Regions from separate parts of the Kribbella sp. NPDC005582 genome, predicted to be linked through region 3. Evidence: riboswitches for the same ligand, from Rfam matches in the RefSeq annotation. Region 3 holds a riboswitch; each other region holds the start of a gene.
What was found. A riboswitch is a leader RNA that binds a small molecule or an ion and turns the genes downstream of it on or off. The one in region 3 is predicted to bind glycine.
Positions count from the first base shown of each region.

Region 1 (4,586 bases), on a different contig from region 3:
TGATTCTCGGAACCGGCCTGTCGCCGCGGCTACCCGAGGGCGTCACCGCGTCGGACCGCGTCTGGCACAACCGGGAGCTGCTCGACCGCGTCGAGCAGCTCGGCGACACGACGCCGCGACGCGTGGTCGTCGTCGGCGCCGGCCAGAGCGCGGCCGAGGTGACCGGCTTCCTGCACGACCGCTTCCCGTCCGCCGAGGTGTGCTCGGTCTTCTCGCGGTTCGGCTACAGCCCGGCCGACGACAGCCCGTTCGCCAACCGGGTGTTCGATCCGGGCGCCGTCGACGAGTTCTACTCGGCGCCGGAGGACGTGAAGCAGCAACTCCTCGGCTACCACGCGAACACGAACTACTCGGTCGTCGACACCGAGGTCATCCAGGACCTGTACCGCCGCAGCTACCGCGAGCGGATCGTCGGCAAGGAACGGCTGCGGTTCTTCAACGTCTCCCGGGTGATCGACCTGCACGACTCCCCCACTGGCGTCTCGCTCACCGTCGAGTCGCTGAGCACCGGCCAGAAGACTCCGCTCGACGCCGACCTGATCGTGTTCTGCACCGGCTACACCCCGGGCGACCCGACCGACCTGTTAGGTGACCTCGGCAACGAATGCCGGCGCGACCAGGCCGGGCGGGTGCGGATCGGCCGCGACTACCGCGTCGTCACGACCCCGCAGGTCCGCGCCGGCATTTACCTGCAGGGCGGTGGCACCGAGCACAGCCACGGCCTCGCCTCGTCACTGCTGTCCAACATCTCCGTGCGGGCCGGCGAGATTCTCGCGTCGATCCGGCAGCAGCCGGCCGCCCAGCACACCGTCCCGCAAGCTGTCGCCGTCTAGAGGAGACGATCATGACCAACCCGTTCGACGATGCCGACGGCACCTTCCTGGTCCTCGTCAACGACGAGAACCAGCACAGCCTCTGGCCGCAGTTCGCCACCGTGCCCGAGGGCTGGCGGCCCGTCTTCGGCCCGACTGACCGCCAGGCCTGCCTCGACTACATCGAGACCAACTGGACCGATCTGCGCCCCGCCTCGCTGATCGCCCAGGGAACCGACTAAGCCTGCGGGTACGGCGAGTCCTGCAGGCCGAGGTTCTTCCAGACGAACCGCGGGATCCGGGAGAGGAAGTCGCGGATGAAGTAGGAGCACCTGCCGATCGTCTGGTGGTCGTGCCGCGGGACCTGGAACCACACCCAGTTGCCGGTGATCCGGAACGGCGCCGGCCTGATGGCCATCAGGAACTCCATCGTGCGCGGATGGATGACGTCGTACGCGAACTTGTGGTCGTCGGCGCGGACGCAGAAGTCGTCGTTGAAGGCTTTGCTCTCGAAGCTGATGCCGCCGCCGGAGTAGGCGACCTCCAGTCGCGGCATGAAGGCCGGCAACTCGAAGCCGAGGATCGCCTCGCTGTGGTAGTCGGTGACCGTGCGGGTGGTCGTGCGGCCTTCGGAGTCGGTGGAGCTCTCGGTCCGGGTGGTCTCCCAGTGATGGGTGAAGGCGACGAACGGCGGGCCGTCGCCGTCGCGGCCGCGGATCACGTCGCTGGTCCGATGGGCGTGGCCGCCCCGGTTGGCCGGCGTACTCTGCAGCAGGCTGTCGTCCTGGCCGATCCAGTACCACTCCGGGTGCTGGTAGAAGCTCAGCCGCGGCTCCCGCGGCGGCTGGATCCAGCGGTCCAGCGGCAGCGCGTCGATGGCGTCGGCCAGCGCAGCCAGCTGATCCAGCCAGGGCGCCAGCAGCTCGGGGTCCTTGCGCGGCGGGTCGAGCACGACGAGTTGATCGCCGTCGATGCTGAGGTTCACACCCGGCTGACCGCCGGCCAGCGTGAGCAGCCCAATGCACAACTGGCCGCTGAGAACCTCCTGCGCGAACACCGGATCCTGTACGCCGACGGCCCAGCCCGCGCCGAGCTGCGGCGGCACCGGAACCATCGTCGCGGAAACGCCGGCACGCGGACCCGTCTGCCCACCGGTGACCCACAGCTCGGGCAGTCGCCGCGACAGCGTCACCATCCCGACCCAGCCCTTCCAGTACTCACTTGCGTACTCGATCACCTGGAACGGCCGCCCACTGCTGGTCAGCCCGGTGATCTGATCGTCCGGCGACCGCTTGAAGCCCATCCCGAACGGCGGATTCGACAACCGCGCGACCGACTCGAACGCCGGGCTCCCCACGAACGTCCAGCCACGGTCCCGCAACGCCTTCACATAGCGCTGGCGCCGCACGAACAGCGCGACGCCCACCGCCGTACCGGACACGAGCAGCACGATCATGATCAGACTGAAGACCTGGCTTCCACTCACGGAGTCGACCCAATCACATCGACGGGTCCCGGAGCGCCGACCACTGCTAGAGTCAGCGGCTCAACTGCATATCGCGCCGTTCGAATCGGGGCGGGAGAGTCCGGGCTGATCAGTGCCCGGCGCCGAAGGAGCAAATCTCCCCAGAATCTCTCAGGCCCACTGACCGTTCCGATGAGGCGAACTCTGGAAAGCCGGACCCCCGCGTAGCCGCGAGGCGCTCCGCACCCACGGTGCAAACCGCCTCACCCGGCGGCGAAGCTCTCAGGTACAGATGACAGAGCGGGGAGGTCACCCAGCAGTGGCATCGCACGCGCGGTGCCTGACCGAGGGAGCCTCCCAACTGATGACAGCTCAGTCACGCGCGACGCCGCTTGCGGCGGAACATTTGCAGCTCGGTGCGTCGTTCACCGACTTCGCGGGCTGGTCGATGCCGGTCCGCTACACCTCCGACATCGCCGAGCACACGGCGGTCCGGACCACGGCCGGTCTGTTCGACCTGTCGCACATGGGTGAGCTCGAGGTGATCGGGGCGTCCGCCGCCCGGGCGCTCGACCACAGCCTGGTCGGGCAACCGTCGAAGATCGCGCCGGGCCGCGCGCGGTACTCGATGCTCTGCGCCGACGACGGCGGCGTCATCGACGATTTGGTCGTCTACCGGCTCGCCGACGACCACTTCCTGATCGTCGCGAACGCGAGTAACACCGCGGTCGTCCGCGACGAGCTCAAGCAGCGGATCGCGGGGTTCGAGAGCGAGCTGCGCGATACCACCGAGGACTGGGCACTGATCGCCGTTCAGGGTCCGGTCTCCGCGCAGATCGTGGCCGAGCTGACCTACACCGTACTGGCCGATCTCAAGTACTACGAGATCACCGAGACGAAGATTGCCAACAGCAACGTTTTGCTGGCGCGCACCGGTTACACCGGTGAGGACGGGTTCGAGATCTACTGCCGGCCGGGTGACGCCGCGCACGTCTGGGCCGAACTGCAACGCGCCGGAACGCCGTACGGGTTGAAGCCGTGCGGGCTGGCCTGCCGGGACACGCTGCGGCTCGAGGCCGGAATGCCGCTCTACGGCAACGAACTCAGCCGCGAGCTCACGCCGTTCGAGGCCGGGCTCGGCCGGGTTGTTGCTTTCAGCAAGGAAGCGGACTTCGTCGGCCGCGACGCACTCGCCCATCGCCGAGACGTTGGCGCCCAGCGCATCCTCGTCGGCCTCACCTCGGCCGGCCGCCGCTCACCACGCAGCGGGTACGCCGTACTGGATTCGACGGGCCGGCCGATCGGCACCGTGACGAGTGGCGCGCCGTCGCCCACGCTCGGCCACCCGATCGCCATGGCCTACGTCGAGACCACCTACCAGGAGCCGGGCACCACGCTCCAGGTCGACATCCGCGGCACGCACGAGGAAGTCACCGTCGTCCCCCTCCCCTTCTACCGCCGCCAGGAGTCCTGATGACCGTTCCCAACGAGCTCCACTACACCGCCGACCACGAGTGGGTCGCGCTCGACGGCGAGATCGCGACCGTCGGCATCACCGCGTTCGCCGGTGAGGCCCTGGGCGACGTCGTGTACGTCGAACTCCCGGCTGTCGGTACGGCGATCACCACCGGCGACGCCTGCGGCGAGATCGAGTCGACCAAGTCGGTCAGCGACCTGTTCGCGCCGGTCGACGGCGAGGTCGTGGAGCTGAACGACGCGGTCGTCGCCGATCCCGGTCTGCTCAACACCGATCCGTACCAGGCCGGCTGGCTGCTGCGGATCAAGGTCACCGGACCGACCAAGTTGCTCGACGCCGCCGCCTACGAAGCGCTGACCGGAGGCGAGTGAGATGAGCACTCTCGACCAGAGCCTGGCCGACTTCGACCCGGAGATCCACGCTGCCGTCACGGCCGAGCTCGGCCGTCAGCGCGACACCCTCGAGCTCATCGCCAGCGAGAACTTCGCACCGCTCGCAGTGATGCAGGCGCAGGGCTCCGTCCTCACCAACAAGTACGCCGAGGGCTACCCCGGCCGCCGGTACTACGGCGGCTGCGAACATGTCGACGTGGTCGAGCAGTTGGCGATCGACCGGGTGAAGGCGCTTTTCGGCGCCGGGTTCGCGAACGTCCAGCCGCACTCCGGCGCGCAGGCGAACGCGGCCACCATGTTCGCACTGCTCGATCCGGGTGACACGATCCTCGGCCTCGACCTCGCGCACGGCGGTCACCTCACGCACGGCATGCGTCTGAACTACAGCGGCAAGCTGTACGACGTCGTCGCGTACCACGTCCGCGACACCGACTTCGTGG
Region 1 covers NZ_JBEXCU010000003.1:341,974-346,559, reverse strand. The annotation lists gene ABZS29_RS19480 (lysine N(6)-hydroxylase/L-ornithine N(5)-oxygenase family protein) at 1-833, shown strand, start outside; gene ABZS29_RS19475 (MbtH family protein) at 845-1,054, shown strand; gene ABZS29_RS19470 (hypothetical protein) at 1,051-2,298, opposite strand; glycine riboswitch at 2,380-2,474, shown strand; gene gcvT (glycine cleavage system aminomethyltransferase GcvT) at 2,642-3,751, shown strand; gene gcvH (glycine cleavage system protein GcvH) at 3,751-4,125, shown strand; gene glyA (serine hydroxymethyltransferase) at 4,127-4,586, shown strand, end outside.
Region 1: it holds a riboswitch for glycine, as region 3 does, so the genes downstream of both, gcvT (glycine cleavage system aminomethyltransferase GcvT) here and ABZS29_RS07410 (L-serine ammonia-lyase) in region 3, are expected to answer to the same signal.

Region 2 (4,586 bases), on a different contig from region 3:
AGGGCCCTCAGGCTCAGCGTTCATCCCACCACTGTGCGCGAGCAGGTGCCGAACGGTCCGGTCCCCGAACGCGATCCCGGGCAAGTGCTTGCCCACGGCATCATTCAGCGCGAGCAACCCGTCGTCGCGGCACTGCATCACCAGCACCGCCGTCAGCGTCTTCGTGATCGACCCGATCCGGTACTGCACGTTCGGCCCCGGCGCCAGGCCGGCCGCATCAGCGAACCGGCCGCGCGCGCCGGTCCACACCAGCTCGCCGTCCCGCACCACGCCAGCGGTCAGGGACGGCACCTTGGTTTCACCCTGGGCGGCTGCGAGATCGGCGAGCAGAGCAGCGGCGGTGTCAGCGCGTACGTCGGTCACCTTATTCGAAGGCCTCCGGCGACGGGCAGGAGCAGATCAGGTTGCGGTCGCCGTAGGCGCCGTCGATGCGGCGCACCGGCGGCCAGTACTTCGAGGCGCGGTCGACCGACTGCGGGAAGGCCGCCTCCTCGCGGGTGTAGGCGTGCTCCCACTTGTCGTTGATCACCGACGCCGCGGTGTGCGGCGCGTTGACCAGCGGGTTGTCGCCGGCCGGCCACTCGTTCGCGGCGACCCGGTCGATCTCGTGCCGGATCGCGATCATCGCGTCGCAGAACCGGTCGAGCTCGCCGAGATCTTCGGATTCCGTGGGCTCGACCATCAGCGTGCCGGCCACCGGGAAGGACATCGTCGGCGCGTGGAAGCCGTAGTCGACCAGCCGCTTGGCGACGTCGTCGACGGTGATGCCGGTCTCCTTGGTCATCGGCCGCAGGTCGAGGATGCACTCGTGCGCGACCAGGCCGTTCTCACCGGTGTAGAGCACCGGGAAGGCGCCCTCGAGCCGCTTGGCGACGTAGTTCGCGGTCAGTACGGCGGCCTTGGTCGCCGCGGTCAGGCCCTCGGCGCCCATCATCCGGATGTAGGCCCACGAGATCGCCAGCACACCGGCCGAGCCGAACGGCGCCGCGCTGATCGGGCCGACACCGGACGCCGGGCCGGCCTGGTCGAGCAGCGGGTGGTTCGGCAGGTACGGCGCCAGGTGCGCGGCGACCGCGACCGGGCCGACGCCCGGGCCACCGCCGCCGTGCGGGATGCAGAAGGTCTTGTGCAGGTTCAGGTGGCTCACGTCGCCGCCGAACTGCCCCGGCTTCGCGAGGCCGAGCAACGCGTTCAGGTTGGCGCCGTCGACGTACACCTGGCCGCCGTGGTCGTGGACGATCCGGCAGACCTCGGTCACGCTCTCCTCGTACACCCCGTGGGTGGACGGGTAGGTGATCATGATCGCGGCCAGCTTCTCGGCGTGCTCAGACGCCTTGCTGCGCAGGTCGTCCAGGTCGATCGTGCCGTCATCGTTGCCCTTGACAACGACAACCTTCATCCCGGCCATCACGGCGGACGCGGCGTTGGTGCCGTGCGCCGACGCCGGGATCAGGCAGACGTTGCGGTCCTCGTTGCCCTGGGCCCGGTGGTAGCCGCGGATCGCGAGCAGTCCGGCGAGCTCACCCTGGGAGCCGGCGTTCGGCTGGATGGAGACCTTCGCGTAGCCGGTCACCTCGGCCAGCCAGCGCTCCAGCTGACCGATCAGCTTCACGTACCCGGCCGCGTCCTCGATCGGCGCCAGCGGGTGCATGTCGGCGAACTCGGGCCAGGTGACCGCTTCCATCTCGGTGGTCGCGTTCAGCTTCATCGTGCAGGAGCCGAGCGGGATCATGCCGCGGTCGAGCGCGTAGTCCTTGTCGGACAGCTTGCGCAGGTAGCGCAGCATCGCCGTCTCGGACCGGTGCGTGTTGAAGACCGGGTGCGTCAGGTACTCCGAGCTCCGCGGTGCGGCGATCGCCGGCGCGGCCAGCGTGTCGTCGTACTGGACGCCGAAGGACTGGCAGACGCGGGTCAGCGCGGCGGCATCGGTCTTCTCGTCGCAGGAGATGCCGACGTGGTCGGCGTCGACCTGGCGCAGCCAGATCCCGTTCTGCCGGGCGGCGTCGACAACATCCGCGGCGGCGCCCGGAACGCGGGCCAGCACGGTGTCGAAGAAGTCGCCGTGCACGACCTCGACCCCACCGGCGCGCAGCGACGCGGCCAGCTTGCCCGCGTAGTCGTGGACACGACCGGCGATCGCCTTCAGCCCGTCCGGTCCGTGGTACACGGCGTACATGGAGGCGACGACGGCGAGCAGGACCTGCGCCGTACAGATGTTGGACGTCGCCTTCTCGCGACGGATGTGCTGCTCACGCGTCTGCAGCGCGAGCCGGTACGCCGGGGCGCCGTCGGCGTCGACCGAGACGCCGACCAGCCGACCGGGCAGCGACCGCTCGAGACCGGCGCGGACCGAGATGAAGCCAGCGTGCGGACCGCCGTAGAAGAGCGGGACGCCGAAGCGCTGCGACGAACCGATGACGATGTCGGCCCCGGCCTCTCCCGGTGCCTCGAGCAACGTCAACGCGAGCAGGTCGGAGGCGACGGCAACCAGCGTCTCGCGCTCATGCGCGGCGGCGATCAGCGGCTTCAGGTCGCGGACAGCGCCGCCGGAGCCCGGGTACTGCACCAGGAAGCCGAAGAAGTCACCCTCGGGCAGACCGTCGGTGGTGTCGGCGACGACGACCTCGATCCCGAGCGCCTCGGCGCGGGTCTGCACGACCGCGATCGTCTGCGCGAAGGTGTCGGCGTCGACCAGGAAGCGGTCCGACTTGTTCTTGCGGTTGGAGCGGTGCGCCAGCGTCATCGCCTCGGCGGCCGCGGTGCCCTCGTCGAGCAGCGACGCGTTCGCGGTCGGCAGCCCGGTCAGGTCCGACACGACGGTCTGGAAGTTCAGCAGCGCCTCGAGCCGGCCCTGCGAGATCTCCGGCTGGTACGGCGTGTAGGCCGTGTACCAGGCCGGGTTCTCGACCAGGCGGCGGACGATCACCGACGGCGTGAAGGTGCCGTAGTAGCCCTGGCCGATCATCGAGGTGGCGACGTTGTTGCGCGCCGCCAGCTGGCGCAGCTCGGTGAGGGCGTCGACCTCGGAGGCCGGTTCCGGCAGCCGCAGCGGCTCGGTGGACCGGATCGAGGCCGGTACGGCGGCGTCCGCGAGCGCGTCGACATCGGCGTACCCGAGGAGTTCGACCATCCGCGCGACCTCGTCGGGCCGAGGCCCGATGTGCCGGTCGGCGAAGATTGCTGAAATTTCGGTCATCAAAGAGGCTCCGTTGCTAGTCGCGTCCGGGGGCCTCCCCCTCTGTCACGCATGCACTGCACGCTTCAGAGTCGCCTGACGCACCCGGTCCATGGGCCTGAGAGGTTCCGGGGAGGAATTGCCCCTTCGGCGCCCGAATTGCACGGGTCTCTCCCGAGTGCGGTGTACGGCTGGGTAGAGCCTACCTCAGCCGGTCATGCGGGCCCGGCGGCGGGCAGCGAGCTCGTCACTCGCGTGCGCCTCGTCGTCGCCTTCGCCGTGACCGTCGGCACGCTCGGTCGGCAGCTCGGACAGCGACCCCTCGACCTCGCGCCAGACACCGCCGAGAGCGATGCCGAAGACCCCCTGGCCACCGGCCAGCAGATCGATCACCTCGTCCGGCGAGGTGCACATGTAGACCGACGCGCCGTCACTCATCAGCGTGATCTGGGTCAGGTCGTCGATCCCGCGCTTGCTCAGGTGGGCGATCGCGGTCCGGATCTGCTGAAGCGAGATCCCGGCGTCGAGCAGCCGCTTGATCACCTTCAGCAACAGGACGTCACGGAACCCGTACAACCGTTGCGTGCCCGAACCCGTCGCCGGGCGGACGGACGGCGAGACCAGCCCGGTCCGCGCCCAGTAGTCGAGCTGACGGTAGGTGATCCCCGCCGCGGCGCAGGCGGTCGGTCCACGGAACCCGACATCGGCCGGCATCGGCCGCAGGTCGTCGTCGAAGAGCAGGCCCTGAACGCCGGCTGTAGCGGCCGCCTCGGCGCGTGCTTCGGACGTCGACTGCGCCGTCAGATCCGTGTCGCCGGTGCGTGTCACGCCTGAGCCTCCCTGGATACCGAGTGGAACGAGCCATCACCGTGAAGTAACAGCACCTCACGACTCCTTCACGGTAAGCCGCCGACCTGGGAGGGTCAACGACCCCCGCTCCGAGCCGGGAGCGTGTCGCGGCCCGCGCACGAATCGTTACCTTCCCGGTCTTGAGCGCATCAGCTCTTGTCGAAGTCCTCGGGGGTGACCTGGTCGAGGAACTCGCGGAACCGCTCGACCTCCTCTTCCTCCTGCACCTCGTCGGCCTCGTCGGCCTCGCTGTCCGGGACCGGGATGCCGGCCTCGGCCAGGATCTCCTCGGTGCAGAACACCGGGGTGCCGGTCCGCAGCGCGATCGCGATCGAGTCCGACGGGCGAGCCGAGATCTCGGTCTTGTCGTCGAAGACCAGGATCGCCTCGAAGACGCCGTCGGTGAGGTTCACGATCCGGACCTGGCTGAGCGTGTGCCCGAGCACCCGGATCGTCTCCGCGAACAGGTCGTGGGTCAACGGCCGCGGCGGCTCCATCCCCTGCTGGGCGAAGGCGATCGCACTCGCCTCGGCCGCACCGATCCAGATCGGCAGGTACCGCT
Region 2 covers NZ_JBEXCU010000006.1:258,952-263,537, reverse strand. The annotation lists gene ABZS29_RS30565 (serine hydrolase domain-containing protein) at 1-363, opposite strand, end outside; gene gcvP (aminomethyl-transferring glycine dehydrogenase) at 365-3,196, opposite strand; glycine riboswitch at 3,272-3,362, opposite strand; gene ABZS29_RS30555 (MerR family transcriptional regulator) at 3,383-3,889, opposite strand; gene ABZS29_RS30550 (bifunctional nuclease family protein) at 4,174-4,586, opposite strand, start outside.
Region 2: it holds a riboswitch for glycine, as region 3 does, so the genes downstream of both, gcvP (aminomethyl-transferring glycine dehydrogenase) here and ABZS29_RS07410 (L-serine ammonia-lyase) in region 3, are expected to answer to the same signal.

Region 3 (4,586 bases):
CTTGGGGAGTGATGATGAATCTGCATGTCAGGGTGGTGCATTACGGGGACCGGCACTGGTACGCCGATATCGATGATGTCGACGATCCTCAGCCTGACAACCCTTTCTGGTACGCCGATCACTGCCGCAGTCACGCGCAGGCCCTCGAGGCCGCGTGCGCCGAGCTGATCGCGCTGTCCGATCGCACTCGGCGCGGCGACCACTTGTACCGCGTTCTCGAGATCCACGGCATCGCCGTCTGAGCGTCAGCCCGTCGGCGGTACGGCGGCACACGACGTACCGCGCTGGGGAACCTTGCGGTCGACGAGGTAGCGGTCAATGGTCGTGGTCATGCATGGGCTCTTGTTGTAGCTGCCATGACCCCAGCCGTCGTAGGTGAGCAAGACGCCGTCGCGACCCAGCTGGCGCTGCACGTTCTGCGCCATCGTGTACGCCGTGGCCGGGTCGTGGCGGGCGTTGGAGAGCAGGATCGGCGTCCGAAGGTTGTCGACGTCGAGCCGGTGCTGAGGATTGTTGGCAGGCGGCGCGCCCAGACAGAGCGAGATCGCCATGAACTGACCCGGGTACGGCATGTCCGGGTTGTTGCGGGCCAGCCGGTCGAGGAGAGCGGCGTACTCGCGATAGGAGCCGACGCGCAGATTCCAGTCCTGGCAGAACGGGACGAGCGTGTTGGCGACGAGCTCGGTGGTCGGCGGTGGCGGCGTGGGGATGACACCCTTCTGCAGGGTGGTCGCCAGTGCGTTCCACTGCGGGGCGTAGAGCATCCGGAAGACCGCGAACGATGCCATGAACGGGTTGTCCGCTGTGCTGCGAAGCTCGGCCCAGCGGGCGCGAACGTCTTGGCCGTGCAGGGCGCACGTGGTCGTCCGGTCGCACCAGCTGACGAACTCGTCGAACGAGTCCTGGACGGACACGGCCTGCGGATCGAGGAACTGGCGCGGCGTCGCGAGGCTGTGGTCGAGGACGCTTTCCAAGACCACGGCGCGGACTCGGTTCGGGTAGGTCTCGGCGTACTGCGCTCCGAGGGGCGTGCCGTACGAGCTGCCGTGGAAGGTGATCGTCTGCTCGCCCAGTGCACGGCGGATCGCATCGACGTCGCGGACGGTCTGCCACGTGTCGACGTGGTCGTAGAGCGGGCCGGTGTGTTGACGGCAGTCGGCCGCGAGGCGGCGGTTGTAGTCGATCAGCGCGTCGAACTCGGCTTGGTCGCGGACGAGCGGTGACGGCATCGCGGCGTACAGGCTGCTGGTGCACTTGACGGGGTTGCTGCGGGCGATGCCACGCGGATCGAAGCTCACGATGTCGAAGCGGTTCTGCAGCTCGGGACTGAAGCGATCCATCCCGGTCTTGATCCGGTCGACGCCCGAGTCGCCCGGTCCGCCGGGACCGAACATGAGGACGCCGACGCGCTGCTGTTTGGCCGTCCGACGGGCGATCTCGAGGCCGAAGGTCGGGCCGCTCGGGTTTCGCCAGTCGATGGGGAGCTGGAGTACGGCGCACTCCGAGCCCTTGACCTCCTCGGGGTCGTCCTTGCCTTCGGCCTTGCAAGCGGTCCAGTGCACTGTCGGTGCGGCGGCCGCGGCCGGCACGGTGGCGAGGCCGGCCGCCGTGACTGTCAGGACCGCACCCCACGCGGCGGTCCTGTGCAGTAATTTGAAGTTCGTCATCTTGCCGATCCTGTCGGCAACCGCTTGCTCACCACATCGGGGACAGCCCCTTAGACCACCCCGGCGTGGGCTTGGGGGACTTGTTAGGGTCGGCGGCGATGACACACTCACGGTGGTTCCGGACGGTGGCGATCGCTGAAGCGATCTCGTGGACCGGCCTGTTGATCGGCATGCTGTTCAAGTACGTGCTGTCCGACAACGAGCTCGGCGTGAAGATCTTCGGCCCGATCCACGGCGGCATCTTCGTCGTGTACGTCGTGACCGTGCTGCTCGTCCGCGGCCCGCTGCGCTGGTCGTGGCCGGTCACCCTGGCCGCGCTGGCCGCCAGTGTTCCGCCGCTGTTCACTTGGTTCTTCGAGATCTGGGCTAGAGGTCGGGAGGGACGGCCTGACGCCTACTGCGCGGCACCCGGCACGGCACCTCGCCGCACGGGTGCAAAGGGCAAGATGCTCCGCATCTAACCCTCCGCCCCCGCGCACCGAGCTACCGCACCGGGCACCTGCTCGCTACGGCGCCAGCCCGCCCCTCCCGACCTGCGCACCGGCCGGATTGACGGCAGCCAGCAGGCCGCCGTACCGTCGCGTCCGGAAGCTAACTCAACAGCCGCATGAACCCGTGCGGGAGAGACCCGGCCACCTGAGCCGGGCGCCGTAGGAGCAACTCTCCCCAAGAATCTCTCAGGCACCTTCACCGTACGGGCGAGGCACCTCTGAAAGGCAACAGCCTGACAGAGCGGGGAGGACACCAATCGGTCAACGTCGACCGGAAGGGACCTCCGTCATGGCGATCAGTGTCTTCGACCTGTTCAGTATCGGGATCGGCCCGTCGAGCTCACACACCGTGGGCCCGATGCGAGCGGCCCGCACGTTCGTCCTCGGCCTCCGCGACGCGGGTCTGCTGACCGCGACCGCCCGGGTCGAGTCGCAGCTGTTCGGCTCGCTCGGTGCGACCGGGCACGGCCACGGCAGCAACAAGGCGGTGCTGCTCGGGCTCCAGGGTGAAGACCCGGAGACTGTCGCGACGCACTCGGTGGACGCCCGGGTCGAGACGATCCGCGAGCTCGGCCGGCTGCGGCTGGCCGGCACCCACGAGATCCGGTTCGACGAGAACACCGACCTGATCATGCATCGCCGCAAGGCGCTGCCGTACCACCCGAACGGGATGACGTTCGTGGCGCGCGACGCGGACGGCGCCGTACTGCGGGAGCGGACGTACTACTCGGTCGGCGGCGGGTTCGTGGTCGACGAGAACGCGGCCGCCGGCGACCGGATCGTGCCGGACAGCACGGAGCTGAAGTACCCGTTCCTGAGCGGCGCCGAGCTGCTCGACCGCTGCCGAGAGTCCGGGCTGTCGATCGGCGAGGTGATGCTCGCCAACGAGCTGGCCTGGCGGACCGAGGAGGAGATCCACTCCGGCCTGCAGAAGATCTGGCAGGTGATGCAGGACTGCGTCAAGGAGGGCTGCGAGACCGAGGGCGTGCTGCCCGGTGGTCTGAAGGTGCCCCGGCGCGCGCACGCGTTGCACGCCAAGCTGACCCGCGATCCGTGGTCGGTCGATCCGCTGAAGGTGATGGACTGGGTCAACCTGTTCGCCCTCGCGGTCAACGAGCAGAACGCGTCCGGTGGCCGGATCGTCACCGCCCCGACGAATGGTGCCGCGGGCATCATTCCCGCCGTACTGCACTACTACCGGCGGTTCGTGCCGGGGGCAACCGACGATGGTTGTGTTCGGTTCCTGCTGGTGGCCGGGGCGATCGGCGTTCTGTACAAGGAGAACGCGTCGATCTCCGGTGCCGAGGTCGGCTGCCAGGGCGAGGTCGGTTCGGCCTGCTCGATGGCGGCGGCCGGTCTGTGCGAACTGCTCGGCGGTACGCCGGAACAGGTCGAGAACGCGGCCGAGATCGCGATGGAGCACAACCTCGGCCTCACCTGCGACCCGGTCGGCGGCTTGGTGCAGATCCCTTGTATCGAGCGGAACGCGATGGCCGCGGTGAAGGCGATCAACGCGGCCCGGATGGCGATGCACGGCGACGGCGTGCACGTGGTCACGCTCGACAAGGTGATCAAGACGATGCGCGAGACCGGCGCCGACATGAAGATCAAGTACAAGGAAACTTCTCGTGGCGGCCTGGCCGTCAACGTGATCGAATGCTGACGTGCTGCGTTACTGGTGGGTGCTGCCGGGTGGACTGGCGGTGGTCGGGTATCTGCTGTCGTTCGCGGGAGTGACGCGGGCACAGCGAGCCCAGTGGGTGAATGGCCGGATCGTCGACCTGGAGTCACCCGGGCACGGTGACAGCAAGGACGGCGGCATCCCGGTCACCGTCGCCTTCCGCGACCCCGGGTCCGGCCGCGAGCTCAGACTGTCCAACACCGGCGGCAAACACGGTTTTCCGCTCCGGGCGGCGTGGATCGGTCGCGAGGTCGCCGTCCACTATCCGAAGGGCCGGCCGGAGAAGTTCCGGATCGCTCTCGACGACTCCGATCGCGACGGCCGCGGTTTTCCGCTGCTCATGCTCGTCATCCTGCTGGTCGGCCTGGTCATCCACGCAGGCATCGCCTGGGGCTACGAATGGGCCATCGTCGGCACCGGCGTTCTCGCGATCCTGATCGGCCTCTTCGGTCGCGACGCCCACTTCGCCCGCATCCGCGGCAACCTCCTCGCCGACGCGGTCGCCGTACCGGCCCGGGTCGTCGCGGTCACCACCGACGTCCACACAGACGGCGAAGGCAGCGAGATCATCAACCACGCCCCCGTCGTCGCCTTCACCACCACCGACGCCCGCGCCGTCCTCGTCCAGCCCCTCGACCACTTCCCGAACCCAGGCCAATCCCTCGGCCGCGAGTTCACCCTCCACTACGCCCGCACCGACCCCACGGTCTACACCCTCGACCTCGACTACGACCGCGAGGACCGCCG
Region 3 covers NZ_JBEXCU010000001.1:1,479,872-1,484,457, reverse strand. The annotation lists gene ABZS29_RS07425 (hypothetical protein) at 15-242, shown strand; gene ABZS29_RS07420 (alpha/beta fold hydrolase) at 246-1,667, opposite strand; gene ABZS29_RS07415 (DUF3817 domain-containing protein) at 1,766-2,128, shown strand; glycine riboswitch at 2,276-2,370, shown strand; gene ABZS29_RS07410 (L-serine ammonia-lyase) at 2,448-3,821, shown strand; gene ABZS29_RS07405 (DUF3592 domain-containing protein) at 3,823-4,586, shown strand, end outside.